4 regions of the Cytobacillus sp. SAFR-174 genome follow, and region 3 is predicted to be linked to each of the others. Evidence: riboswitches for the same ligand, from Rfam matches in the RefSeq annotation. Region 3 holds a riboswitch; each other region holds the start of a gene.
The links. A riboswitch is a leader RNA that binds a small molecule or an ion and turns the genes downstream of it on or off. The one in region 3 is predicted to bind thiamine pyrophosphate.

Region 1 (7,239 bases), on a different contig from region 3:
CAGCTTTCATGAAATCTTTCTCAGTCAAATCAGCAGTACTGCTTTTGGGCTGTGCAGAAACATTGCCTGAGAAAACTAGTAAAATAGTCAAGAATAAGAAAATATACTTTTTCATCACATACCTCCTAAAAGTATTGTCCAATATAAGATTAACCTATATTTCCATATTTAGGAATGGTGCGATGTGATTATATTTATCTAGTATATTTTATCTAATCTGAATATAAAAACAGCCTTGTGGTAAAAGACTTTTTAAGGCGAATTAATTAATATTATAGAAGCTTTTTGTATTATCATATAGCTTCTTAAGGGCGCTGCTGAAAGATATTTCTTTTAGTTTAGCAAGGGCACTGATGGAATGGGCCATCATGGAAGGGTGGGTAGGTTTGTTTTTAAAAGGGCCTTCGAATTCCCATGGGCCATCTGTTTCTGCCATCAATTTATCCAGTGGGTAATCCCGTACGAGGCCCTGTATTTCTTTTTCATACACGATATCTGGAGTAAAGGATATGTAATACCCATTGGAAATCAGCCTGCTTGCTGCAGCAGTGTCACCTTTAAACCAGTGGAAATGAGCCTTTTTAATCGAATGCTTTTCCAATAAATTGCACACAATCTGTGCATCATCATAAATTGCATGGAGGATAATGGGCTTATCCCGTTTTTTAGCAAGCTTTATGAATTCTTCGAGAAGTTCAATATATCCGCCTTGAATCTTGCTCCCCTCAGATCTCAAATAGTATGGAAGGCCAACCTCGCCAACAGCAGCCATCTGCTCTGTGTGAGTCTTTATCCAGCTGAAAAGCTCTGATATATCATGATCATTGGGCAGAACCTGTTCAGGGTGAAAACCAAAGGCAGGTTTAACAAAGGGATAGATTTCTGCAAGAGCAAGGTTTCTTTTGCAGGAGGTTAAATCGCTTGAAACAGTAATAAGTGAAAGCTTAAACGGCAATTCATGAAACATTTTTTCTAAATCAATATCGCTGTACTTATCAAGATGAATATGGGCATCAATATAATTATCCATGCTGTTGCCTCCTAATGATTTTTCAGCGCAAGATGGATGCTTCTTTTGCATTCAAGGAAATTTTTATCCAGGAAAATTCCCTCCATTCGCGGCCGCCCAAAAGGAACTTTAAATTCTTGAACCACTTTAGCAGGCTTGCTGCCGAGTATTAATATTCGATCAGAGAGGTAAATGGCTTCTTCGATATTGTGAGTGACAAACAGAATCGTCGGCTTATGTTCATTCCAAATATCGAGAAGCCATTTTTGCATATCAAGACGGGTAAGTTCATCCAAAGCTGAAAAAGGTTCATCCAGCAGTATGATTGGCTGCGGGCTTAATAGTGCCCGGATGAAGGCGGCCCTTTGCTTCATGCCTCCTGATAATTCATGTGGAAATGCATTTTCATAGTCACCGAGTCCCGCTTTTTGAAGCATTTTTCTGGCAGTTTCCGGATCGGCTTTCCCCATAATTTCCTGGCCAAGCAGAACATTCTGAAGGATAGTTCTCCATGGCATCAGGGAAGGTGTCTGGGGCATATAGCTAATTGACCCGCGTTTGCCGGTGATTTCGGCATTTTGAAGCATTATGGACCCTTCATCAGGCAGAAGCATCCCGCCAATCAGGTTAAAGATAGTGCTCTTTCCGCTGCCTGATGGACCTAAAATCGAAACAAACTCTCCTTCATTTACTTGAAAACTCAAATTGCTTAAAACCAGATTTGAGTCAAAACTTTTCGTTAGAGAATTAACCGATAATTGTATCATTTCCTGCCACTCTCCCTGGACTTCCATTTAATAAGCAAACGTTCTGACAGTAATATACCTCCAAAAAGCAGCAAACTTAACAGCATAATCGCAAGTATGGCTACAAAAACGCGGTCTGTCCGAAAGGAAGAAGAGGCTAAAGTCATATATACCCCTATTCCGGCTTTAGCTCCGAGCCATTCAGATATTACAGCACCCATCACACTATAGGTTGCAGAGATCTTTAGCCCGGAAAATAAAGATGGAAGGGAATGGGGAAGCTCAAGCTTCCAAAACAGCTGTCCTCTGCCGGCTCCAGCCATCAGCATATAATGCCTGAGATCTGCCGGAGTTTGCCGAAAACCATCCAATGCTGCAACAGTAATGGGGAAGAAGCATACCAGCGTAATGACAATAAGTTTTGGAAGTATGCCAAATCCAAACCATACAACCAGTAAAGGAGCCAGAACAATTATTGGCACATTTTGTGAAAGGATGAGAAGCGGGTAAACAGACTCCCTTATAAAAGGTAATAAGTGCAATATTACAGCTGTAAGCAATCCGATGACAGTGCCAATGGCAAATCCCCATAATGAAAGCAGGACTGTCGATTGAAGATGCGGGCGGAATCCATCCCAGCCTAAAACCCCCTCCTGAATGATATCGGTCGGGGGAGGCAGGAGCCAGACAGGGACCTCTGCCAGATTTACCGCCACTTCCCAAAGAATGAATAAAAGGAGGAGAACCGCAGCCGGCCTCCACCCTTTTCTGAATACATTGATCATGGACGGTACTTCTCCGTTAAATCACTCATTTCAATTCCATCGGGCTGATAGAGAATCTTAACCTGTGAGATTACATTGCTGCTTCCTTTTTCAATCATTTTTCTGTTCATATCAGCAATGATTTTCAATAAATGTTCTAAATCGCCTTCCATCGTTGTTTCGAGTGGATGCACTTCGAACTTAACACCGGATTGCTGAATGACACTGATTGCTTCATCAACGTACGGGATAACACTTTCCCCATCTTTAGTTTTTGGAATGATTTGAATGCTTACAAGTGCGTTTGCCATTTCATAAACTCTCCTTATTCCGGCAGGAAATCATTTGTAAATGCTTTGCCGGCATCTAATTCTTTATCTAAAAGACCATTTTCATGCATCCAGTCTGCATAGTTTTCCCAGACCTCAAGCTTTTGTTCTCCCCATCTGGCAGCATCGTCCTGATAGCGCGGGGATAGCCACTCCTGGCTCTTTTTGACCAGTTCGCTGTCCAGGTCAGGAGCATTCTTTAACAAAATATCAGCTGCTTCCTCAGGCTGGCCGATTGCAAATTCATATCCTTTGGCTGCAGCTTTTACAAATGCTTTGACAGTATCCGGATCATCTGCAATCATTTTTTCACTCGTTGCCAGAACAGGCGTGTAGTAATCCAGTTTTTCTGAGTAGTCTGTGAGGTAGACCATGTTAATCTTTTCCCCCCGAAGCTCAGCTTCTACACCTGTCCATCCGTAATAAATCCATGCGAAGTCTATATCTCTTTTAACCGCTGTAAAAAAGTCTGCATCTCCCATGTTCACAATTGATACCTTATCAGCATCGGCATTTTCCTTCTTCATTAGGGAGTCAATTACTGATTTTTCTACAGGAGCTCCCCACCCGCCATACGTTTTTCCTTCAAAGTCTTTCGGTGATTTAATGTTTTTTTCAGCAGGGGATGCAAAACCGGAAGTGTTGTGCTGAATGACAGCCGCTATTGATACCAGCGGCACACCCTGTACACGGGCTTCCGTGATGCTTTCCTGATAGCTGACACCGAAATCAGCCTTGCCTGATGCCGTCAATTGATCTGCACCTGCTTCACCTGGCATGATAATCTCGACATCGAGCCCTTCTTCTTTAAAATAGCCTTTTTCTTTTGCGGCATATAAGCCGGTATGATTGGTATTTGGCGTCCAATCCAGTACGACAGTAACTTCTTTCAATTCTTGTTTGCTGCCTGGATCTTCATTTCCAGTCTTAGCATCCTGGCCGCTGCCGGCACAGCCGGATAACAGCAGCATCGCAGAAATAACTGCTATACACTTTTTCATACAGAAACCTCCCAAAAAAGCTTTATGTAGTAAGGAAAGTTGATATTAGTCTGCCCAGAAAATAAAAAACGCCCCGGCATAATACCGGGACGCATATAAAAAACAATTTATTTTTGTTTAAGAATATGTTCCCTACGCCGGTATTAGCCAGATCAGGTTCAAAGGGTCAGCATCTTAAGGATGAAGTCTCAACCGGCACACCGGTTCCCCTACATTTCTTGCTATTTAATTTTAACAGGCATGAATACTTTCCATGATTTATTATAGCAGACATTATCAAAATGGGCACCATTTGAAAATTATTTCATTTCAATAGTCCGGCTCTCTTTCCATGTTTTGAATTTCTCAAGTTCACCTGTAATCTGACTGACGGCAAAACCAAGTACTGCTGCATCATCGAGGATACCCATTCCAATTAAAAAGTCTGGAACCAGGTCGATAGGAGAGACAAAGTATAGGATGGATGCAATAATAAAGATAATTGATTTTTTGGAGATATGCCGGTAATCGCCTTTTGACCATGCCTTAACTAAATCGATCAGCAGCTGAAACTTTTCCCATATATCACTTAACGAAGATTTGTTTTTCTCAGCTTTAAGTGTAGCCTTTTTTAGCAGGCCTTTTGTTTTTTCAGGATCATCCGCATAGCGTTTTGCTCTGGAAGAAAATTTTTTATAGCCGTCCTTATAGTCTTTCGTTTCTATTTCAGGCATAGCCATCACTCCTATATTGATAATTCGTATAAACAATTATAATCTATTATTTACCGCATACCGGACATGACATAAACATTTAAACAGGAGAAAAAAATGGAAACAGCCTTCAAAGCTGTGACAATATTTTAGTGGGAGCTGGTATTTGTGCTTGAGAAATGGCTGAAGGAATCAAATTATACAGTAATACTATCTGGAGCAGGAATGTCAACGGAAAGCGGGCTGCCTGATTTCAGGTCAGCCAATAATGGCTTATGGAACGGGAAAGACCCTGGGAAAATTGCCAGTACTGAAGCATTGAATGAAAATGTGAAGGAGTTTATAGAATTTTATCGGCACCGGGTAATCGGGCTTAAGGAGTGCAGCCCCCATAAAGGCCACTATATTCTTGCTGATTGGGAAAAGAGAGGCATTTTAAAGAGTATTATCACCCAGAATGTGGATGGATTTCATCGGCTGGCGGGAAGTGAAAATGTATCAGAGCTTCATGGGAATCTGCAGACACTCCATTGCCAGAAATGCAAAAAAGAGTTCCCGAGCGAGGGATATTTGCATGGACACGTTCAATGTAATTGCGGGGGGCTGCTTCGTCCTTCAGTAGTTCTGTTTGGGGAAATGCTGCCTGAGCAGGCTTTAGATTTTGCAGCGGCAGAATCAGAAAAGGCAGAATTATTTATTGTTCTGGGATCATCCCTGACTGTGACACCAGCCAATCAGTTTCCGCTGATAGCAAAACAAAACGGAGCAAAACTGGTGATTATTAATATGGAACCCACTGATTTTGACTTTTATGCTGATGAGGTGATCCATGAGCGCAAAATTGGTGAGGTTCTCAAAGAACTTGATCGTGCTTTTAAACAGCGGGAGAATGAAGATTCATAAAAATAGCCCTCATACTATGATTTTTTGAGTCAATCCCCTATAATGGACAATGAACATGATTACTGCTGTTTCAAGCGATATGATATATAAGGAGTGTTCAGCATGTTATCAAACATCGGTATTCCAGGCTTAATTCTCATCCTGGTTCTTGCTCTTATTATTTTTGGTCCTAAAAAACTTCCTGAAATAGGGAGAGCATTCGGGGAGACCTTAAAAGAATTTAAGAAATCTACCCGTGATCTCACTAAAGATGATGATGATGATAAAAGAAAATAGCCTACTGGTTTAGAACCGGCTTTGCAGACGATTAGTCTCGAAGCCGGTTTTTCTATTTTATGGCTTTCGAACCGAGTGAATGGGTATATAAAATGGAAAAGAAAAAATAGTTGACTAACATGTATATACAAGATAAAATGAAAGCGTAAACAGTTCATGTATATACAAGTTTGTTTGTGTGTAATGGATAGATTTATAAAAATCGAGAACGATAAATAAGAACCTTATAACTGTTTTTTTCTTTAATATGAAAACGGTAACAGGAGGAGAGAGTAGAATGGCCACAAATAAAGAGTCAGCAGAGCAAATCGTAGAAGCTATCGGGGGCAGGGATAATATCGCTGCGGCCACTCATTGTGTAACAAGGCTGCGTTTTGCATTAAAAGATGAAGGAAAAGTCAATAAAGAAAAGCTCGAAGATATTGATATTGTAAAAGGTTCATTTTCCACCAATGGCCAATTCCAGGTTGTGATTGGGCAAGGCCTTGTTGATAAAGTATATAAAGAAATGACAGATGCAACCGGTATTGGCGAATCGTCAAAAGAAGAGACCAAAAGTGCAGCTGCCGAAAACTTAAATCCCCTGCAGCGTGGAATTAAAACACTGGCTGATATTTTTATTCCAATCCTCCCGGCTATCGTAACAGCTGGTTTGCTTATGGGAATCAACAACATTATGACAGCGCCGGATATTTTCTTCGATGATAAGTCGTTTGTTGAAGTTTATACAAACTGGGCTGATCTGGCGAGCATCATTAACCTGATTGCCAATACTGCTTTCGTATTTCTTCCAGGCCTGATTGGATGGAGTGCTGTAAACCGGTTTGGCGGCAGTCCGCTTCTTGGTATGGTGCTTGGTTTGATGCTGGTGCACCCGGATCTTTTAAATGCATGGGGCTATGGTGCAGCAGAAGAAGTGCCGAAGTGGAATTTATTTGGTCTTGAAATTGAAAAAGTAGGTTACCAGGGCCAGGTGCTGCCTGTATTATTTGCTTCATATGTTTTGGCTAAGATAGAAGTATTTCTGCGAAAAAGAATTCCTGATGCGTTTCAGCTTCTGACTGTCGCGCCAATCGCTTTGCTTATTACTGGATTTCTTTCTTTTATTGCCATCGGACCAATTACATTCACGATCGGCAGCTGGATTACAAATGGGGTTGTCGGAATCTTTGATGCTGTTCCGGCCCTTGGAGGATTGATTTACGGAGGATTATATGCACCTCTTGTTATCACTGGCATGCATCATACATTCCTGGCAGTCGATCTTCAGCTAATCGGCAGCATTGGCGGCACGTTTTTGTGGCCGATGGTGGCACTATCCAATATTGCACAGGGTTCAGCCGCTTTTGCCATAATGCTGTTAAGCAAAGGGAACGAAAAGCTGAAAGGGCTTGCGCTCACTTCTTCAATTTCAGCGTGGCTGGGTGTAACGGAGCCTGCGATGTTTGGGGTTAATCTTCGCTTTAAGTATCCGTTCTTCGCAGCGATTATTGGGTCAGCTGCAGCAGGCATATTCATC
Region 2 (7,239 bases), on a different contig from region 3:
GCAATCATCACCGGATCAATGACGATTTTGTTCCAGCCGTATTTCGCAATCTCCTTTGAAACCCTTTCGATAATCTCTGCACTGAAGAGCATTCCTGTCTTGACTGCATCCGGCCATAAATCCTCTCCAATGGATTGCAATTGGGACGCAACAGCATCTGGGGTCATTGGATAAACTCCCTGCACTCCCCTGGTGTTTTGGGCAGTTACGGCAGTTAACGCTGACATGCCGAAAACGCCGAGTTCCTGAAAGGTTTTTAAATCTGCCTGAATACCCGCACCGCCGCCGCTGTCTGATCCTGCTATGGTTAAGGCTTTATTCACCTTCATAGTTATTCCCCTCCTATCTGACTAAAAGAGCCGCGCAACTCAACATCTGCGGCTGAAATAGTATATAAGCTATTCAAGAACTCTATTTGGAAAGTGCCCGGGCCCCTGCCATCCGTTTTTTCTGCAGCGATTTCGGCGGCAGAGCCATACACGACCAATGAAGCAGCTGCCGCTTTTACTGGATCCTTTTCAACAGCAGCGAAAGCTCCAATGACAGAAGTCAAAAGACATCCGGCACCTGTTACTTTCGTTAACAGGGGATGGCCATTGTTGACCGTAAAAGTGGAATGTCCATCTGAAACGATGTCCTGTTTCCCTGTAATGACGGTGACTGCACCAAGTTTATTTGCTGCCGACTTTGCAAGATCTGAAGTGTTTCCTTCTGCTTCTCCGGCATCGACGCCCTTAATATTCCATTGCTGTCCTGCAGCATTGGCAATTTCTGCAGCATTGCCTCTTATGATGCTAATATCTAATTCTTCCATTATTCTATTGGCTGTTTCTGTTCGATAAGCTGTCGCGCCGGCACCAACCGGGTCAAAGATTACCGGCACACCATGCTGATTGGCAGACCTTCCTGCGATAAGCATACTTTTCACTTCTTTTTCAGTCAGTGTTCCCATGTTGAGAACCAGTGCCCCGGCGATTTTAGCCATATCACCCGCCTCTTCATGCGCATATGCCATTACAGGTGATGCCCCTATTGCCAGCAGGCCATTGGCAGTAAAATTGGTTACCACCACATTGGTGATATTATGTACCAGAGGGTTTGACTCTCTTACTTTATCTAATAGACTGCTAATCTCCTGAATATTCATTTAGAATCCTCCTTTAATTCATAACTAGTCCGCCATCCACAACCAAATTCTGTCCTGTAACTGCCCTTGCCCAGGGAGAGGCGAAGAAGACTATCGCATCTGCCACTTCTGCAGGATCTGTGACTTTTCTTAATGGAGTAGAGTTTTCGATAATTTCAAAGACTTCCTTAGAGGTCGAAGCACTGGCGTCTGTCGTTTTTAACAAACCGCCTGATACCATATTTGCAGTAATTCCATATTGGCCCAGCTCATTCGCCATATTTCTGGTGAAGCCTAATAAAGCAGCTTTGCTGGTCGTATAGTCATGATAGGGTACAACTGGATGCTGGAATAGGTTGGTGCCGACCGATATTATCCTGCCAAACTCCTGTTTTTTCATATCGTCAAGACCTGCCTGAACTGTGTTCAATGCTCCTAGAATTGCACCTTCCAGCTGATTTTTGTAATCGTCCCATTTAATTGTTTCTGCATCTTTTTTTGAAATAGGGTCAAATTGAAAATTCACAAGTGCATTATTGACTATGGTTGTAATGGGGGCTCCAAAGTGTTCCTTCGTTTTTTCATACATGGATTTCACTTGAACTCTGTCCCGAACATCAGCACGAATGGCAATGGCTGATTCGCCAATTTCCTTCTGCAGAGCATAGGCTTTTTCCTCGCTATGGAAATAGTTAATGACAATTCTCGCCCCTTCTCTCGCGAATGATTTTGCTGTTTCTTTGCCCAACCCTCTGCTGCTGCCTGTAATAATGACAATCTGATCGTTAAGATTCATAGAAAATCCTCCTTATTGATAGCCAATTCATTTGTTTTGAGAACAAAATAAAAACCAGATCCGAAATTGGACCTGGCTGAATAATCTAAGAGAAAGAACGTCGTTCCCCGCAATTACTACTTTCCTACGCTGGTATGATCCAGATCAGGTCCGAAGGGTAAAAAACAGTCCGGTTTCTTTCTCAGCCCGCGAGCATCGGGCACCCCTAGCAGTAAAACTATTAAGTTGGCTGTTTTTATCTTAGCCTGAAACGTGAAATCTGTAAAGTCTTGCAATTCTGCCTGTTCCTCTTTAATGTGTAAGTAGAAATACATAACTTGGAGGATTCAAATATGGCTGAACACCATTTTCATTTAAAAGCACATTGGCCTGGCCTTCGCAATGATGTGGGTGAAATTGAAACAGGCGGGCTTATAACTAAGGTATCTATCCCTCCGGAAATGAACGGTCCTGGAATCGGAACCAATCCGGATGAAATGCTTCTGGGGGCGGCGGCAACTTGTTATATTATTACCCTGGCAGCCATGATGGAACGCAGCCGGATTGAGAAAGATGACCTAACGATGGAATCCGTCGGTGTTGTGGATGTGACCAATGGTGTGATCACCTACAGGAAAATCATTCATCGGCCGGTTATCGTACTGAAGGCAGATGCCGATGAAAAGCACCTTGCACTTGCCCGAAAGCTTGCACAAAAAGCTGAAGCATCCTGCATGATTTCAAGGGCAATTAAAGGGAATGTAGAAGTCAAATTAGAGGAAACCATTCTTAGGTCAATGAAGTAAACCAAAAAACCGGCATGATAGCCGGTTTTTGTTCCCTATAGGGCCCATTTTCGGATTGCCTGTGCAACACCGGATTCATCATTGGTTCCCGTCACAGCATCGGCTGTTTCTTTCACGATTTCCTGGGCATTTCCCATTGCTACTCCCCAGCCTGATTCCTCAATCATGGCAATATCGTTCAAGCTGTCTCCCATGGCCATTACATTTTCCATTGAAATGCCAAGAATCTCTGTTACCTTCTGGATCGCTTTCGCTTTATTGATGCCCAGAGCATTGACTTCAATATTGGTTAAGCTTGAGTTAGTAATTTCCAAATCGCCTTTTGACTGCAGCTCGTTATGAATCAGTTCCCTGACTGCATCATCTGATATATCAAATCCAAATTTGAGCCACTCATGGTCATGGATATTCTCCGGCATTTCGTTGTTCCATACCCGTTCGCAGCTGGTGGCCCAGAAATTGGTTTTATGTGACTGTGATAAGTTCCACATCCATTCCATAACTTTGGAATCAACGGGAGCTCTAGAAATTGATTCTCCATCAGGGCCGAATATTTCACTGCCATTAACCGTGATTAAATAGGAGTTTAATTCCAGGGAATCGGCATGATCGCCTGCTGTGAGCCTTGATCTTCCGGTGCTCAAAATGACTTCGATTCCTTTCTCCTTCGCCTCTTTTATGGCTGCACGGTTCTCTTCAGGAATTTCCCCTCTGGAATTTAATAAAGTTCCATCCATATCGAGAGCGATTAATTTTATCTGCGGTGAAATTTTTGATTCTGTCATGATCCTCTCCCTTTCTTCTATTAACACAATAAAGCCATTATATAGTTAACCCGGCTATCCTTCAAAGACGGTGATTTTCAGGTGAATATTTTTTAAAAATATGGCAATACCTGTATGTATAAATATTAAAGGTGATGTCCTATGTATCTGATACTTGTTATTGCTGTATGGATTTTGTTTGCTTACCGCTTTATTGATTGGTCACAATGGAAAAAACAATACCCGACTGTGCTGTACTTTATTGCGATTAACCTTACCTATAATATGCTCTATTTTAATCATACTCTCTGGGCTTTTAGAGGCATTACGGCCGAATGGCTTAACCATTCCATTATTAACTTAGCTTTCACTTACTTTATAACTCCCATGGCTCTGATCATATATCTGCAGCGTTATCCTGAGAATAAAAATCATGGATACATTTACTCTGCTGTATGGATTGGCTTTTTTACCATCATTCAATCTCTGTTTGCCCATAAAGGGATGTTTGTGTACGATAATGGCTGGAACGGCTGGCATAATATTTGGCTGAATATTGCTTTGTTCGCAGTATTAAGAGTCCACTATAGAAAACCGGCAATGGCCATGCTCATTTCTTTGCCTGCTGCGGTGATTTTCTACTTATTATTTCCGTTTCCATTGGACAGCCTAAAATAAAGTGAAACTTCAATCAGTGGGGGTCTTACTGCCCGTTAGACTGCGATAAATGCAAGCTTGAAGTGAGGTGTAATGGAATGATCATTCAAGACGATTTGTCTGTGTTCTTATTTTTGCTCCTTCTGTTCTTAACCTATGCATTGATGTGGTTTTATTTAATCAGGAAAAAAGTGAATAAATAATTCAGGCGCAGACCAAATGGTTTGCGCTTTTTATGTATAATCTTAATAAATGCCAAAAAAATGAAGCGATTTGCTTGTATCTGTCGTCTAACTGTCAGTCAAATAAAAGGCAGCCAAAATCGGAGGCCTGGCATTTAAGGAAGGAGGCAGACATGTGAGCATTGATGAGTATGTAAAACGGTCAATTGAGGATAAAGTGGACCGTGCTCTCGTTCTTGAAACGATCATGGATGAGTATGGAACCGTTCTGAAAAGATTAATATACAGCTATGTGAAAGACTGGAATACTGCCAGCGATTTAACACAGGACACCTTTATTACTGTGTATGAAAAACTGGAAAATTTTCAGCAAAGATCTTCTTTTAAAACATGGATTTTCACAATCGCTATTAATAAAAGCAAGGATTACCTTAAAAGCTGGCATTATCGCAATTTGATTATGAATGAAAAGATTTTTCTTCTGAAAAAGGATAGAGGAAAAGATCCTGAAGCAGCGTTTCTGGAACAGGATGAACATCATGAATTGCTGAAAACGATAGAATCACTGACAGTAAAATACCGAGAAGTTTTTCTGCTCCATTATTATCAGGATTTTAGTCTTGCTGAAATAAGTGAAGCTCTTAATATTCCTATTTCAACCGTTAAAACACGCTTGTACAGAGGACAGGAAAAAGTCAGGAAAATTCTAACCGATTCAGAAAGAGGTGAACAGCATGGGTGATCTGAATCATGAAGTTAAGAAAGCAATGAATGCTGTATGGACGAAGGAATCTGTTTTCACAAAACAGGAAAAACAGATAGTCAGAAACCGGATAGGCTCTTCTGCTGTTAAGAGACGAAAAAAAGAATATGTTCCAAAGCTTCTGTCTGCAGCTGCAGCTGTCGGATTTGTCCTCTTGATTGGCGGGATTGCCGGAATTCAGACAGATTTCTTTACAAAGCAAAATGGACAGAAAACCGCCGTGGCAGATAGATATTTTTATCCTGGTCTTGCAGAGGGTGCTATGCTGAACAACTGGAAATTGAAAAGTTTTGAGAAGGATTCACATGGCAGCTTATCCGCAGTTTTTACAGGCAAAGCAGAAATCACAGGCACTCTGGATTTTAAGAATGACCTTGTATACTTTCTGCCTGATCATAATTCCTTAAAGCTGCTGCCGCTCATAGATGGCAAAAACGTAAAAATAGCTTTTAATGAGGCCGACCAGGAGAAGCTGAAAAAGGTGTTTGGCGTCAAAATGCCAATTAAAGAGGAAAATGTTTCTTTAATTATCGGCGGATATCGTGCTGCAGAAGGCACTGTCCATCAGGCTGACGCTGTTGAGGTGATTATGCCACAGGAACTGCAAATGGAGCCTCTGCCATTCCAGCTGATGCTGAACAATGATAAGAAGCTGGTCCTTCCAGAGCCATTAAACCATGTGTATAAAGAATTTTCTTTAAGAGGGACAGATGAGATATTAAGTGGTCTAAGACCGTCAGAAGTATTTCAGCTGTACTTATTCGCTGAGGAAATTGAAGATTATTATACTCAATATGCCTTGTTTAACCATGACCCGGGTATCGAAAAACCGTTTCCAACTCTGAATGATTACCTCAATGCGATAAGGGAGTCAGCATCTATACCGGAAGAAAAGACATTATTGCATAGGGTGAAGAATACTAGTCTGGAAGAAGTCATGATCGATGACTCTTCAGCGTATATTTCCATATCTGAAGAGGATGGGCTGGGCTTCGGCCTGAGCAAAAACAGCGAAGGAATATGGAAGGTAAACTGGATGCCAATCCAGTAAATGGGCTGAGCTTGTACCTTTAATGGTGCAGGCTCTTTACTTTTACCTGAATTGGCCCCCAAAGAACACAATGATCGCGAGGACGGATGAAAGAAAAAGCGTGAGGATAATGGAAAATAAGACATGAAAGCCCGCCTGCCAATTTTGGACTTTCTTTAAGACTATAACACTCACGAGGAAGACAAGGACTGTCAGGAGGAGAAGAAGTGAAAATGGACGATGTCCGATATTATGCAGGTAAAGATCATACAGAGGCGAAAAACCAAGAAGTAGAAATAAACCGAGGCATATAAAAGATAAGATGAAAACCAGATGGCTTAATTTTTCCGGCATGGTTAGTCCCCCTTCTAAGAATACTGACCTCTTTATAAATGTATGAAAACATTCCATTACATAAAACTTGTAATTCCTTCATAGTTCAAATATGGTATAAATATCTTTAGGTAATCTAATTAAAAGAAGGTTTTTTCGTGACTAAAAATGTTTTCTTCACCTTTTCTGCTGCTGTAATAGGTGCAGGGTTATTTTCTTTATTGCACATTCCTGTCGCCTTTTTGCTTGGTGCATTGACTGGTGTAATGATTGGAAGCCGGCTCAGCAGGATTCCATTTTACTGGCCAGCCGCATTTCGCGATGCCGGGATGATCATCGTCGGATACAGCATCGGCCTTTCCTTTACACAGGACGCGGTGCTGCTTATTCTCCAGAAGCTCCCTTTTATTTTTCTCATTACGGTTTGCCTGATCCTCTTTAGTGCCCTTTCTGCCCTTCTCATTGCTAAATTAATGGGCATCGATTATGCAACAGTGCTGATCGGGAGTATTCCCGGAGGTCTTTCGCAAATGATTCTTCTGGCAGAGGAAGTCAAAGGAATTGATATCACAGTAGTTACCTTTATGCAGGTTGCAAGGCTGACTATGATTATCTTCATTGTCCCTGTTCTGGTTTTCGGACCATGGATGGACAACGCAAGCAGTACGGATTTTACAGCTTCAGTTCCATTATGGAGGGATTTATTCCCTGATATCTTACTCTTTTCTCTTGTTTCCTTTGCCGGCATTATTCTAAGCAAACGCCTGAAGCTCCCTACTGCATACCTTCTCGGTCCGATTATA
Region 3 (7,239 bases):
CTCAATGCACTTGATTCAAAGCAGATCGAGCCAATTGGATATATTGAAGACCCCTACGAAATGAACCGGCTGTATAATAAAGCGGATGCTATTTTGACCAAACCAGGCGGAGTGACAATTAGTGAAGCGCTGCAAAAGAAGCTTCCGATTCTGGTCCATACCTCACTTCCGGGACAAGAGGAAATCAATTTGGACTATTTGCTTGAGAAACATCTGGTGACGGTCATTTCCGACAAACAAATTACTGAACAGCTTAAAAACGAAGAAGCTATAATTAGTCTAAGAAAACACATTGATTCTTATCTGGAAAAAGTCACTTGCCCTTTGGACTATGCCATCTTCATTTCAATTAAAAGCACCGGCAGAAAAACGCCGGACACTGTTCATTCCTTGAGAGCCGTTCCAACTATCAAGTAAACCTTCAGGTCATAAAAATATATAAACAGCCTGGAATCTCCAGGCTGTCTTGCATTTTCAATCAAACGTTTGATTGATTAATCCTTCTTCATAAAGAATATCCTCAATACCTGGGCCATCGCCCTGATCAGCTATGTCTTCCTCACAGCCAACCGAAAAATAGGTATACGAATAATCATATCCGTCTCCCTGTACACCGCCTGCTCCGCCATGTGAAATACAGCTGTCCGGTATAGGTTCACGCTTTCCCTTGTCATCCACATAATAGTACAAGTCTTCAATATACCCTTCACTCTGCGGTAAAGAGGTAATGGCATATCCCCTGTCATTCACCCGAAATACATCATACTCCCCTTCTGTCTCAGGCGCAGGAGCAATCTCTATCTCATGAACAATTCTCACCTGACCAGTATACCCTTTTGGAATTAGATAAAGGTCATGCGTTTTCTCTTCCAGATCTGCCTGCTGGAGCATCCAAAAGAACCCTGCCGGGAGCAGACAGGCGATGAGAAACCCGGCTGTATTTATGGTAATTCTCCTGCCTCCTGGCATCTCACGGTCCCACTTTCGCCACTCGTCAACCAAAAAGAAAAGAACCGCAGCAATTACTGCATAATAAGCAAACCCTTCCACAATAAAATAAGTCACAGCAGCTAAAAAGGTATGTATAAATGCAGATGCCGGGAATCGCCATACTGCCAGATTTCTGGTTAGAAACTCAGAAAGCAGTGAAACCGGAATGCCGTATATAACATTTCCGAATAAACAGTACAAAAAAACCACGATCAGGAAAAAAGAAAACAGTTCCCCCTCAGAAAAGAAAAAGAGAAGCCAAAATCCAAAGGTAAAAAGAATGGAAGCCTGCAGGGCCGTTTTTATTTTTGATCCCAGCATTGATATAAATTCCCTCCCTTTATATTGTGATTAATTTCACATATATACAGCATACAAACAAGGCATTTCCCATACTCCCTATATAAAGTTGCGCAGAAGGAATGTGGGGAGGCCTGCTCCCCTACCTGACAGACCCGGCCTCAATGACTTCTATTGCCCATTCAACTCCTTCTTCTGCCATTTTTTCCGAAGGGTTTGTGTGTGGTGTGTACTCCATGACAAAAAATACACCCTCACATTCCGTTGCTAAAAAATCCATCAGCTTCTTAATTTTATGATGCCCATCATTCTCATGAGATGGATGCACAGGCACCCAAATATATTTATCGCCCTGGTATTCAATGTTATGTAAATGAACAACTCTTACAAACCCGGACCATTTTTCTATATAATTTATGGCCTTCTCCCCTGCGGCTAATATATAATCCCCGATATCAACACAAAGGCCAAGTCCGTATTTCCTCCATGTCTCTACAGGAAAATGGTCAAGATATTGAATTCCTGCTGGCGATTGCTTGAATCCCACTTTAGGTTCACACACAATCATAATCCCATATTTTCTCTGAAGAGCACTGAGTTTCTTGAGTCCCTCCTCAATGATCTCTGCCGGATTCCCACTTGTTTCCTTTTTAAAGTAAGGAAAGTGCACCAATATGTATTCAGCACCAAGCCGGGACATCCTTTCCACTTCCGCCTCTAACTGGATCCAGGCTTCCTCTGGATTCATACTGACCTTTTCCAGAAGATCGTATTTGCTTTGTCCCCGGAAAAGAGGCGAATGAAGACCAAAGCTTTTGTTTGTTTTGCCCAGCAATTCAATAAAGCATTGAAAGGATTCCTCATCTTGAAATTCCCCTATCTCAATATGCGGCAAATAACTTTTAAAAAGTTTATGAAACAGCTTGCTGTCTGACAAAATGACGCTTCCTGATACCCCTATTTTATGAACCATTATATCCCCTCTCTTATGAATTGTTATAACAATCTTATCATACCTTCATGTAACTTATTGGGAAATAATGCCGTCTATTCAGTAAAATAGGTGAGGTGTACTTTATGTTTAAAAAGGTATTTACATCAATAATTGGAGTAATGTTATTATTCATTCTTTTTTTCCGGAGCGGAATTATTCTGGATTCCATCGGCATTCATTTTGGAAATCCAATTGCAAAGAAACTGGAGGTGCCCTCTGATTACTCACAGGCCGATTCAAATCAAAACGGCATTGCTGATCCGCTTGATATGGTCCAGACAGCCAGAAAAGAAGTGGAACAGCGCACGCCATATAAAAGTGCCTACTATGCGGGAGGCTATCCGCCCGATGGCGAAGGTGTCTGTACAGACGTGATATGGAGAGGATTCCAAGGAGCTGATGTAATCATAAAGGATCTTATTGATCAGGATATCGCCGGGAATACGGACTTGTATTCAAGAGTCCAGGGCAAGCCTGACCCGAACATTGATTTCAGAAGGGTGCCAAACCAGAATATCTTTTTTAGCCGGTTCGCAATGTCATTAACAACAGAACTGATTCCAGGAGATGTTAAGAACCTTAAGCAATGGCAGCCGGGTGACATCGTGGTTTTTCTTTCCCCTAAATTCGACCATGCGGCAATCATATCTGACAAGCGGACGAAGGATGGCATTCCATACGTGATACATAACTCCACACCATTTGCAGCAGAAGTAAAACTATCTTCTTTTAAGACTCCCATTACCGCTCATTACAGATGGGATTTTGAAAAAACGCCTGCGCTGCCATAAAGCAGATGCAGGCGTTTTTCTTATCTTACTGCCGCCGGACTGCCCGCCGGCCACTCTTCGCAGGTATAAGCCATCTCCCAGAAGCCAAGCTCCAGCTGGCAGCTTTTTCGGAAAGCGTCCTTCATTCGCTGCCTTTCTTCCGGTGATGCCGCATCAGCAAGCTCATCCAAACGGTTTCTCATATTCATGGTCACAGCTTCGACCCTTAAATTTGCATAAAAAGAGATCCACGGATAAAACGGATGGTTCTCATCTGGCTCATATTGCTTCATGAGCTCAAGCCCAATCTCCCAATAAGTCCATGGACAAGGCAATAATGCAGAAAGGATTTCACCCATGCCGCCTGTGTGGGCATGATACATCATGTGCTTAACATAATGATCAGCTGTTGGCGGGAGCGGATAACCCTGCAATGCTTCGTAATCCACGCCAATCTGCTGGCAAAAATTATGGTGGGGATGTACTTCGCTGTTCAATACGAATTCTATTTGCTGATTAAAATAAGCAATATCCTTACGCTCTGCAGACTTTGAAATGGCAATCCCATAAATATGCATGAACGCATTCAAATACTCAAAGTCCGCTTTAATGTAATGAGCCAGTGCCTCTTTCGGCACATCCCCTCTCCCGATACCCTGGACAAATGGATGTTCAAATATCAGCTGAAACAAATCTTCATTTTCCTTGCGCAGTATCTCTGAAAAAGTCATAAAAAATAGCCTCCTTAATTAAATACAGAAGCTGCCGGGGAAAAAGCATGAGGATTTATATTGAGGTCCTCACTGCTTCCCTGCGCTGGCATTATCCAGATCAGGTTCCAAGGGACAAAGGAAAAGCTCCTTATCTCAGCCGTAGCGCCCCTAGCAGTTTTCTCACATTATTAATTATTTTTTATCGATTGTCTAACTTGATGTTTTCGCTCATAAATTTTGAATTTTGCCCATAACTCTTGAAAATGCTCATAAAGTCAGGTTGCTATGCTGCACTCGCTTACCTGCTTACTCAACTAGCTTTACCAGCCCAAAATCATCACATATTCTGAACCAAATTCTTCTCTTTAACCTTCGCTAATACTATCCAGCCTATCGACGCACCGGCAATGCTGCTGACCAGAAACGGCGGCACAAAGAAGAATGCACCAGCTGCACTGCCCATGAGAAACTTTGCGTATGGAACGGCAAACAATGCACCGATTATGCCGGTGCCCACCACCTCTCCCACTACAGCCCATATTTTCCGGCCGAATTTCAAATAAAGGACACCAGCCAAAAACGCACCGATCATGCCGCCTGGAAACGCAAGCAGCGTCCCGAATCCAAGCAGATTACGAAGCAAAGCAATCATAAAAGCGACGCCTGCTGCAGGCAAGGGGCCAAGCGTCACCGCGGCCAATACATTCACCGCATGCTGGACCGGATAGGCTTTGGCTATACCTGCCGGGAACCAGAGCAAATGGGATCCCAGTGTCCCAATCGCCGTAAATAAAGCCATAGTAGTTAACAATCGGGTTCTTTTCATCTAAACCTCCTTTCTAAAAGGGCAGCCTGATTGCTTATCAGGATGAGAAGTATGTATACAAAAAGGCCGGATCCCCACAAAGGACCCGGCTTGGTTTAAGTATATGAATCGACAGATTGTCAAATCCTACTTCCCTCCGCTGGCATTAACCAGATCAGGTCCATAAGAGTCGGAAAGCTATAAGCGCTTTCCTCTCAGCCCGCACATTCGGGGCACCCCTAGTAGTTACATAGATATTTAATTTGATAAGCTGTTTCAAGCTTAACAAATTATTCCGGCACTGTCATCAAACTTTTAACTTATATACTTTTCCTGATGCACTGGATTAAGCGCTCTTCAATTTCTGCTGCGAAGCTTTGAACAGATTCGTCATTGATTAGCTCAATCATACTTGTCGGCTTAGGCATCCCAATTTTCGTTTTGCCCTTGTCTTCATAAACGACAATTTTACAAGGCAGGAAGTAGCCGGCCATTTTATTCTGTGTTAAAACGCGATGTGCTTCATTCGGATTACAAACCTCTAACACATGGAATGCCTCGTTATATTCCAGGCCTTTTTCCTGCAGCTTCTCCTGAACATTAAACTGCCATAGAACTCCAAACTTTTCGTCCTTCAGACTTCCTTCCAGTGAGGATATCGCTTCTTCAATTGATTTTTCGGTTTCAGCTGTGTAATCGAACATGACTGCATCTCCTTTAGTATTGGCATATTAATCATGTACCCCTATAGGTATAGTAATAAACACAGTCTTAACTGTCAACATGCCAAGCTTTTGTTAGAATGCTTTATCGAATTAACTGCAGACCAGCAATATCCTTTAAGCTCCCCACCCCTGCCAGAGAAAGCGACACTTTTGTTTCTTCTATAAAGTTGGCAAGCACTTTTTCAACTCCATCCTCCCCGCCAATGGCCAAGCCGTACACATACGGCCGTCCCAGACAAACGGCGTCAGCTCCAAGTGCCAGAGCTTTAACCACATCTGAACCTCGTCGAATGCCGCTGTCAAACAATACTGGAATCCTTCCTTTAACTTCCTTCGCGATCGGTTCAAGCGCATCAATCGCCGCAATCACTCCATCAAGCTGTCTGCCGCCATGATTAGAGACAATGATTCCGTCTATCCCTCTTTCAACGGCCAGCCTGGCATCTTCAGGGTGGAGAATGCCCTTTAATAAAATCGGCAGGCTGGTTTTCTCTTTTAATCTGGAAATATGCTCCCAGCTTAATGTTGGATGATGAATATTATCAAGGATTGCCTGTACGACATCGCCGTCCTGGAGAGAAGCCATAAAGACTGGATCGCTTTCATAATTTGCTTTTCCATAGCCAATCTTTAACGGGGAAAAATTGTTTCTTAGATCAGCTTCCCTCCATCCCATCATCACCGTATCAACCGTTAACACAATTGCCTCATACCCTGCTTTCTCCGCACGGCGAACCATGCTGAAGGAGGCTTCTTCATAATTGGACCAATATAATTGGAACCATTTTGGACTCGAATCTGTTGCCTTTGCAATTTCTTCAATGGAATAACTGGATACTGTGCTCTGAATAAAAGGAACTCCAAACGAAGCTGCCGCCCGGGCAGATGCCAGCTCACCCTCACTGTGTTCAAGCCGCTGCATTCCAATCGGCGCAAGGAATACTGGATAAGGATACGTTTTACCAAATAAATTCACACTTATATCCGGCAATGAAACATCCCTCAGCATTCTCGGAACAATTGAGTATTTTGCAAAGGATTCGATATTCTTTTTCAGCGTTTCTTCCCCGCCGGCTCCTGATTGGACATAGCCAAATCCGCCAGCCCCCATCACTTTCTCTGCTTCTTCTTCCAGTTCCTTAAATGAAATAGGAAAATTTTCTGCGAAACTAATATTCTCTACTTTTGCCATCTTCCAGCCCCGCCTTTTTTTGAATTTATTGAAAATAATATCACTTTTTTTGATTTTAAGAAACCATGTAATAATTTTGGAGCCTCTTCTCTGCAAATTAGCAGGGATTTCACAAAAAATCGGGAATAACCATTTTAACTAAAAGAAATTGGAGTGTAGCAAATGCTAATCAAACAGCCTTTTGATGAATTCCTGAAATTCCATTACGAAAGAATCAATGAAAGCAAAATGAAAGTCACTTTGCCCATCCAGCCTCTCTTTATTAACAGCGCCGGACTGGTGCATGGAGGGATCATTTCCACTCTTGCGGATGTAGCAATGGGGAATATTTTCGAGCCGGATGAAAACCAGATGCAATCCGTGGTCACCGCTGATTTGAAGGTCAGTTTCTTAAAGGGGGCCACAGGGGAATATCTTGTTGCAGATGCTCACCTTGTGAAAAGAGGAAGAAGCCTCAGCCACACGGATTGCCTGATTTATAACGATCAGGATCAGGTGGTTGCCAAAGCATCGGGGATTTTCGCAGCTATCAATAATATAGGGAATACGCTATAGAGCATATCGTAAAAGAATTATCAGATCTTGCTTAAGTAGATTCTAAGCCTGCAGAGGCTTTTTTTCGAAAAAAATGTAATATATATTTTACTTTTTGCAAATATATATTACAATAAAGGTAAGAAAAGGAAATGAGTGAGGCACTTGAAAGAGTTCACTATAAAAAACAAGGTAAAGCTTGTACGCATTGAAAAA
Region 4 (7,239 bases), on a different contig from region 3:
CAAGAAAGACGTTTATTATCGGCCTTTACTGGCACTTCCTTGATGTAGTCTGGATCTTTATCTTCACATTTGTGTATCTGAAAGGACTGGTGGCTTAAATGGAACATCATCAATCAAAAAGCTTCCCGATAAGCCATGTCATTGGATTTGTAGTTTCCCTTGTGCTGACTTTTGCAGCAGCAGGAATTGCATTAAAAACGAACCTTTCTTTTAAAGTGATCATGTGGATCATCGGCTCACTGGCTGTCGTTCAGGCAGGGATGCAGCTGTTCATGTTCATGCACTTAAGAGAAGGTGAAGACGGCAAAACGAACCTGGTCAATATGATTTATGCCGTATTTATGGTAATTGTCATTGTAGTTGGTTCTATTTGGGTGTTAACCTCTGGACATGCTTCACATTAAGTTATGAAAGCACAAGTGCCTTGATCACGGCGCTGATGCTAGGCATTACAAAAAAACCGGTCTCCCCATTGGAGGCCGGTTTTATTTGTATTGTCTGATTCCCTTGCTTCCCTTTGTCATTTCTTCCATTACGTTGATAAAAAATCCGAATCCGAACAATAGCATGGAAGAAACCATAATGCTTAAGCCGATGGATAATACATATTCGCCTGTGATTCCGCTTACAAAAAAGCCTGATATAAAAACAATGAAACCTACTATAATACCTGCTGCTGTACTATTCCTGAAAAAATGCAGTACACGCTGCTGTTGAAGTGTCATTTCCCCATCTCCTTTTATTTAATATTCTAACTATGTTCACAAATTTGTCAAACTTTTTGTCACAAATTTGTCAAAATTATTTTCGTAAAAAAAAAGCTCTGCAAGCTGCAAAGCGATTTTCTACTGATATAGCTTTTTAATGTTCTCCAAATCTTTCTTCAGACTGCATATTTCCTGCCGGGTCAGCATGAGCGGCATTTGATCGTAGAGTGTAATAATTTGTCCTCCCTCATCTTCTTCATGAAGGGATAGATAGTTATACAGAGTTTCACATTGGTTTTTGTTGAGGACTGACTGGGTACTGAAGCTTTTTACTTTCTGGATTTCAAAGGCACTGGCTTCCGCATGAAAAACACCTGTGATAATGTTTCCCTGCAATGTATTGGCCAAAGTCTTCACTCCCCTTTTTTAAGTAATATACCCATTTTTCAGAAGTAATTGCCTAATATATTGGATTTGTTTAGAAAGATTATTATCCGGTAAAGGCATTTAAATCAAAAATAGGGAAGGGAAAAACTGTATAGAAAGGAAATATATGATATATCGAATTAAATAAAGGGGAGAATTCTATGAGTAAATCATTTATTGAACAAGTACATTATATTAGAATTCCTGTAAAAGATTTAGAACTGTCTGCCCAATGGTATAGAGATGTATTAGGGCTCCAGTTACTAAACAATACTGGAAAACTTGCAATTTTAAAAGTAAATGAAGGACCTTTCTTACTGATCTTAGTTCCTACCGAAGATGAAACTTTTGCTCATTTTACAATTGATAATGAACAAGAATTTAGCATTGGGTTTACAAGTCCAGAATTATCTAAATTTCATCAGCACTTAATTGATAATCAAGTTAAGGTCGAGGATATAAAAGAAGATAATGGTCATGCCTTTTTCCATTTTTATGACCCAAATGGCAATAAACTTCAAGTACACTGGTGAGATTATAATAAATAGTTCATTTTGAACGGTATTGGAACGGGAACGCCCTAACCAGACGTTCCCATAATCCTTCCTGAAAACAACTTTTTATCAATCAAAGCCGATATATAAAAAACCTCTCTGAAATATTTCAGAGAGGCGGATATTATTAGGAAGCAGTCTTTTGAGTTTGAAGTCTTTCATCCGATTTCTTTATGATTAATCTCGGTGCCGATGAAATAATTAATACGGCCAGGACTGAGCAGAGAATTGCCGCTCCGAGCATGGTTGCTCCGTTTGCCAGGAAGGAAAAGAGAATCGGTGACATCCCTTCCGGCGCATAGCTTCCGAAGAAGATCACACCTGCAATGAAATGCCAGAAATATCTAGCCAGGCTTCCAGCGAATACGGCTAAGACAACCCAGGCCAATGCCTTCTTCTTGTTACCTGCCTGCAGCTGATTTTGGATGACCCGATAAAACAAACCGGCAATACCGATACAGGCAAATGCCACAAAATACTCAATAAATGCCTGAAGCGGAGTGGCAATCCAGGCATCCCCCATGGCAATCTGCAAGATTCCCCATAAGAGGCCTGCAATGAAGCTGACCTTAAAGCCCCGCCTGAAAGCCAGAATGAAAATCGGAATCATCGCGGCAGATATGGAAATGGATGGCGACAGCTTGATGGATGGCAGAAAATCAAGAATGATAGCAAAGGCAGCAAAAAATGAGGCCTCTATCATCGCCGTCAGGCTTAATTTTTTCATAAAAAAATCCCCCTTCAATCGTATGACGATACCCCAAGGGAGAACAAGCAGGCAGAAAACTACCTGCCTATCATTCCACATTCCTGCGCTAGCATTAACTAACAGGTTCAAAGGGTCAGAACAGCGGACTGTTCACTCTCAGCGATATGCTCCCCTTGTGGCACGTTATTAAATTATCCGCTTTTAGTATATATGAAATTCATGATGGTGAAAAGGATTTATTTTCCCTCGCTTATGATAACCTGATTATCCCACTTTCCGGTGCGGTAATACATATAGGCGATGAAACTGCTTATTGCAAAGCTGACACCCATACCTGCAGCTATGCCTTTATCACCCATAAACTTTGAAAATAGAAATGTTAAAGGATAGCGCAGGATCCAGAATGAAACGATATTCAGTATCAGCACTTGAAACATCGCACCAGAAGCTCTAACCACACCATTTAATACAAAATTAATGCCGAGAAGCGGATAAAAAAAGGCAATGATCTTTAAATATTCAGTGCCGTAGTGAACTGATTCTTTATCCTGGATAAACAGGCGCACCCCGTGTTCTGCAAATAAGACCGTCCCAAAGGCGATGAGAAACATGATTCCAAGATTGTAAATGACTCCGTACAACGCAATCTGATGCACCCGTTCCCATTGATGTCCCCCTATATTTTGACCCGCCATACTGTTGACTGCAGTTCCCAATGCCATCGCAGGAAGCATAATGATGCTGTCAATGCGCTGTGCGGCACCAAATCCCGCTACCACGTCACTGCCAAAAGAGGTGACGACAGACATAATGGCCATAACACCAGCTGATATGACAGTCATTTGGAGCCCTGAAGGGATGCCAAGCTTGAATATCAATGCTGCCTCCTCTTTATGCGGCCAAGAAGGAATAGTAAATGGTGCCAGCTTTTTGCGGAGTATGAATACCATTCCGATTATAAATGCAAAGCCCTGTGATACGACTGTTGCATAAGCGGCTCCTTCAATACCAAGCTGGAATACAGAAATAAAAAGAGGATCCAGGATTGCATTTAATACAACTGCTATCAGGACAAAGTATAAAGGATTTTTGCTGTCTCCGAGCGCCCTGAGTATAGTTCCTATAAAATTGTAGCCAAATAAAAACAGAATTCCAATAAAGTTAATCTGCAAATAGGATGCTGCACCTTCGGCCATTCCCGCAGGTGTGCCCATTAAGGCCAAAATCCTTTCAGCAAGCAGGAATCCGGCTGTTCCGAGAACAACTGACAAAATTGCCTGAATGACGGTAAAGGCATTTAGATATCGTTTCAGCCCCTCTTCGTGATCTCCTCCCTTCTGCTGGGATAAAATCGTTAATGCCGCATTGTTTATGCCGATGATAAAAGAAAGTACTGTAAAAATTACAGTGCCTGAAACTGCGGCAGCTCCCAATGCATCAGCCCCCAGCAGATTCCCGACCCACAGACTATCTGTAAATTGATAGGATATCTGCAGGAAATTTGTGAGCATAATGGGAGTGGAGAACACCAGCAGCTGTTTGAATATGTTTCCTTTTGTAAAATCCTGCTGAGCCATCTATACACCTTCCTAATTTTTTTCACAGTTTCTATTATTAACTATTTCACTTTCAGTTTCCATTTTTATGGTTTTGTGTGTTTTTAAGTTTCTAAAATTTTTTTCTTAACCGCTGTCACATTTTTTTCACATATTACTGGCGTCTGAACGCTGTTGTAGCACACTTTGTAAAAAGCAAAATTATTTTTCCATAATTTACAACGTTTAAAAAGTGTAAAACCCTGTATTTAACAATTTTAATTTCTTATAATGTAGATATGTTCAATGAGGAGGGAAATAGTTGAAATCACGTCTTAAGAAGCCTTCGACGATTATTTCTATTGCATTGGTGGTCACGGTGATTTTGGCAGCGGTTATTTGGACCGTACAAGCAGGAAAAAAGGATGTGACAGTTCCGTTTTCTTCTGTGGAAAAAATTATTGCCTCCCAGGATGGAAAGACTGTTGCAGTACAGGAATATAAAAATGGAAAACTGCTCATTACAGCTCCTGATGGCGAGTACATTTCTCATGTGCCTCCCAACAGTGAGATGGTTGATAAATTAGTAGAAACCTATAATATACAATATACTTTCGCAACCACAGGACCATATACCCCCTGGATTCTGGGCGGTGTAGTCCTCTTGTTTATAGCCATTGGAATTTACCTGTTTAAATCAGGTAAAGGCGGAATGGGCGCTACAAATACAATGAAGCAAAGTGTCTCGAAGCCTAAGGCCCTTCCTTCCGTTTCACTTGAAGATGTTGGCGGAATTCAGGAAGAAATGAAAGAGGAAATCATGCAGACTCTTTCCATCTTAAAAGAACCTGAGAAATCTTTAAAAATGGGGATCAAGCCGCCGAAGGGAATTCTTTTATACGGACCTCCCGGAACGGGAAAAACCCTGCTGGCTCAGGCAATTGCCAAGGAGCTTGGTGCCACTTTCTTTTCAACAAGCGGTTCCGGGTTTAATGAATTATTCGTAGGTGTTGGTGCATCCCGTGTCAGAAACCTTTTCCAGAATGCCAGAAAGCATTCTCCTGCTGTCGTCTTTATTGACGAGGTAGATGCACTTGCAGGACGGAGAAAGCAACATGGCGGAGAAGAAAGTGAAAAAACGTTAACTGAACTGCTGGTCCAGCTGGACGGCGGACATTCCAATGATGGAATATTATTTATTGCCGCCACAAACCGGAAGGATATGCTCGACGAAGCATTCCTGCGTCCTGGACGGATTGACTTCTCCTTCAACGTTCCACTTCCAGATACAAAGGGACGGAGAGAGATTATTAACATTCATACACGAAACAGGTTACTGGCTGAAGATGTAATGACAACTCTGGGCGATCTGGCAGAAAGCACCTCTGGTTTTTCAGGTGCAGATCTTCATTCTCTCTTCGAAACGGCAAGCCGCAGAGCAGTCCGAAACGGCCAGGAAATTATCTCAAAAGAAGATTTGGATTACGCTCTGGACCGTACTATTCTAGGAACCACCACCCGGGCTTTACAGGATGCCGGAACGAAGCAGCGGGTTGCAATCCATGAAGCTGGCCATGCATTAGTGGCTGCTTTAACAAAACCTGGATCCGTCCGGAAAGCAACCATTATTCCGCGTGGCGAAGCGCTTGGGTATGTAGCTCCTATCCAGAAAGAACTTCATTTATCGACAACAAGTGAATTGCTGGACCAGGTCGCGATGATACTCGCTGGCGGTGTATCAGAACGAATGATTCTTGGCGAGCACAGCATTGGGGTAAGCGGTGATGTTAAACAAGCGAAGCATATCATTGAGCAAATGGTTGATACAGGGTTACTTGATAACGGCTTCGAGCTTACTTTCAACAAAGGACAAAAAGAAGCTAAAATGCAGGATCTATTCCAAAAAGCATTAGAAAGATGCGAATTGATTATCGCTAATCATCAGCCTCAATTTGAGAAACTGGTAGAAGCCCTTCTGGAGAAAGAAACATTGGAAGGCAGTGAAGTCCAGGAGATTGCTGGAGAATTGAAGGCAGAAATGGTTATAGCATGATAACGGAACCGGCTCCTGCCTTGGGGCTGGTTTTTCTTTTTTAACTTTGTCTATTATAATAATATTATGTAAAGTGTATTTGAAAAGCCTTCTAATATAGAAGGCTTTACCTGCTATCCCCTGCCGGATGCTCTGCCTCTGATAAAGTTAACCACAATGATGATTGCTGCGATTACCAGCAGAATATGAATAATGCCTCCAGCTACTTTAAATATTAATCCAAGAATCCATAATACAAGCAGAATACCTGCTAAAGTCCAAAGCATACAGGTCACCCCCTTCGCTTTTGATTTATTCCTTACATACCCCTTTATAGGCAAGAAAATTCCTTAACTGCTGAAATACTGACATTGTTATGTTTTACAATGGATAGTTATTTTAATCCTGAAAGTTTTTCAAATACCCGTATTTTTCATCAGCAGTATCTGCATCCTTTCTCCGTCTTTGCATATACTATATTCACGGCCGCCCACCTCTTCTAACGCTATCGTTGCGGGACTAACCAGACCGGAATGTGGGCGGCCACCTGTATAGGTGACAAGTACCTATACCACCACTAGACCACTTTCGCACACACCATTAAAGCTGCAAACCGCTCAGGGGTTGCAGCTTTTATTTTTAAGGTCCGTCATCAATCAGTTCGTAGCCTGGAATCAGTTCTGACAGCGGAACAATTTGGGCTTTCTCTTTATATACAGGTATATACTCTTTTAGCACACTAACCATCTTTGTACCTGTTATGCCGACATGGCCGATTGCGATGATGCGTTCGTTTTGCACGAGTTTTTCAGCAAGTCTGTCAGCCTGTTTGGTGATATGTGCTGTCGTATAAATATCATCGAAGAAAATATTGTTTTCGACATAAGGAACACCTATTTCATTTGCCAGCTTGCCGACGACGCTTTTTCCGGTTGTTTTGCTGTCAAGATAAAATAATCCGTGTTCTTTACATACTTCAAGGACAACTCTCATGACCCGTTCATTTTCAGTGGCTCTTGAACCCATATGATGATTCATGCCGACCGCATGGGGCACTTCTTTAATGGCGCTCTCTACTCTGCTGCGGATTTCTTCATCTGTTAAATCTGTTGTGATGGCCCCCGGCCCAAGCCAGCTCCTTTTTCCTCTTTTCGGCTCCATCGGCATATGAACGATTACTTCATGCCCGTTTTTATTTGCCAGTTCTGCATCTTCTTTTGTCGTTGGCATGAAGGGCATGATGGCAGCCGTCAAGGTCACCGGCAGTTCCATCATT

Region 1: another riboswitch for thiamine pyrophosphate. It lies ahead of ACTHRG_RS00120 (ABC transporter substrate-binding protein); the one in region 3 lies ahead of thiW (energy coupling factor transporter S component ThiW).
Region 2: another riboswitch for thiamine pyrophosphate. It lies ahead of ACTHRG_RS03395 (3-oxoacyl-ACP reductase); the one in region 3 lies ahead of thiW (energy coupling factor transporter S component ThiW).
Region 4: another riboswitch for thiamine pyrophosphate. It lies ahead of thiT (energy-coupled thiamine transporter ThiT); the one in region 3 lies ahead of thiW (energy coupling factor transporter S component ThiW).

Annotation. Positions count from the first base shown of each region.
Region 1 covers NZ_JBQCMZ010000001.1:18,242-25,480, forward strand. Annotated here, with positions in the region: gene ACTHRG_RS00095 (hypothetical protein) at 1-115, opposite strand, end outside; gene ACTHRG_RS00100 (TatD family hydrolase) at 263-1,030, opposite strand; gene ACTHRG_RS00105 (ABC transporter ATP-binding protein) at 1,042-1,776, opposite strand; gene ACTHRG_RS00110 (ABC transporter permease) at 1,773-2,540, opposite strand; gene ACTHRG_RS00115 (thiamine-binding protein) at 2,537-2,830, opposite strand; gene ACTHRG_RS00120 (ABC transporter substrate-binding protein) at 2,845-3,849, opposite strand; TPP riboswitch at 3,962-4,070, opposite strand; gene ACTHRG_RS00125 (YkvA family protein) at 4,149-4,562, opposite strand; gene ACTHRG_RS00130 (NAD-dependent deacylase) at 4,710-5,444, shown strand; gene tatA (twin-arginine translocase TatA/TatE family subunit) at 5,547-5,720, shown strand; gene treP (PTS system trehalose-specific EIIBC component) at 5,998-7,239, shown strand, end outside.
Region 2 covers NZ_JBQCMZ010000002.1:223,458-230,696, reverse strand. Annotated here, with positions in the region: gene thiD (bifunctional hydroxymethylpyrimidine kinase/phosphomethylpyrimidine kinase) at 1-329, opposite strand, end outside; gene thiM (hydroxyethylthiazole kinase) at 332-1,147, opposite strand; gene ACTHRG_RS03395 (3-oxoacyl-ACP reductase) at 1,161-1,922, opposite strand; TPP riboswitch at 2,027-2,139, opposite strand; gene ACTHRG_RS03390 (OsmC family protein) at 2,255-2,707, shown strand; gene ACTHRG_RS03385 (Cof-type HAD-IIB family hydrolase) at 2,743-3,492, opposite strand; gene ACTHRG_RS03380 (CBO0543 family protein) at 3,634-4,149, shown strand; gene ACTHRG_RS03375 (sigma-70 family RNA polymerase sigma factor) at 4,486-5,052, shown strand; gene ACTHRG_RS03370 (hypothetical protein) at 5,045-6,124, shown strand; gene ACTHRG_RS03365 (hypothetical protein) at 6,167-6,457, opposite strand; gene ACTHRG_RS03360 (AbrB family transcriptional regulator) at 6,595-7,239, shown strand, end outside.
Region 3 covers NZ_JBQCMZ010000010.1:98,726-105,964, reverse strand. Annotated here, with positions in the region: gene ACTHRG_RS12270 (MGDG synthase family glycosyltransferase) at 1-417, shown strand, start outside; gene ACTHRG_RS12265 (DUF6843 domain-containing protein) at 475-1,311, opposite strand; gene ACTHRG_RS12260 (TIM barrel protein) at 1,433-2,263, opposite strand; gene ACTHRG_RS12255 (DUF1287 domain-containing protein) at 2,368-3,075, shown strand; gene tenA (thiaminase II) at 3,096-3,785, opposite strand; TPP riboswitch at 3,846-3,947, opposite strand; gene thiW (energy coupling factor transporter S component ThiW) at 4,105-4,593, opposite strand; TPP riboswitch at 4,708-4,823, opposite strand; gene ACTHRG_RS12240 (DUF302 domain-containing protein) at 4,893-5,276, opposite strand; gene ACTHRG_RS12235 (alpha-hydroxy-acid oxidizing protein) at 5,380-6,489, opposite strand; gene ACTHRG_RS12230 (PaaI family thioesterase) at 6,652-7,044, shown strand; gene ACTHRG_RS12225 (helix-turn-helix transcriptional regulator) at 7,189-7,239, shown strand, end outside.
Region 4 covers NZ_JBQCMZ010000002.1:252,138-259,376, reverse strand. Annotated here, with positions in the region: gene qoxC (cytochrome aa3 quinol oxidase subunit III) at 1-98, shown strand, start outside; gene qoxD (cytochrome aa3 quinol oxidase subunit IV) at 99-404, shown strand; gene ACTHRG_RS03580 (hypothetical protein) at 486-725, opposite strand; gene ACTHRG_RS03575 (hypothetical protein) at 846-1,124, opposite strand; gene ACTHRG_RS03570 (VOC family protein) at 1,295-1,666, shown strand; gene thiT (energy-coupled thiamine transporter ThiT) at 1,815-2,414, opposite strand; TPP riboswitch at 2,478-2,580, opposite strand; gene ACTHRG_RS03560 (MATE family efflux transporter) at 2,633-3,973, opposite strand; gene ACTHRG_RS03555 (AAA family ATPase) at 4,254-5,984, shown strand; gene ACTHRG_RS03550 (lmo0937 family membrane protein) at 6,098-6,250, opposite strand; gene ACTHRG_RS03545 (divergent polysaccharide deacetylase family protein) at 6,603-7,239, opposite strand, start outside.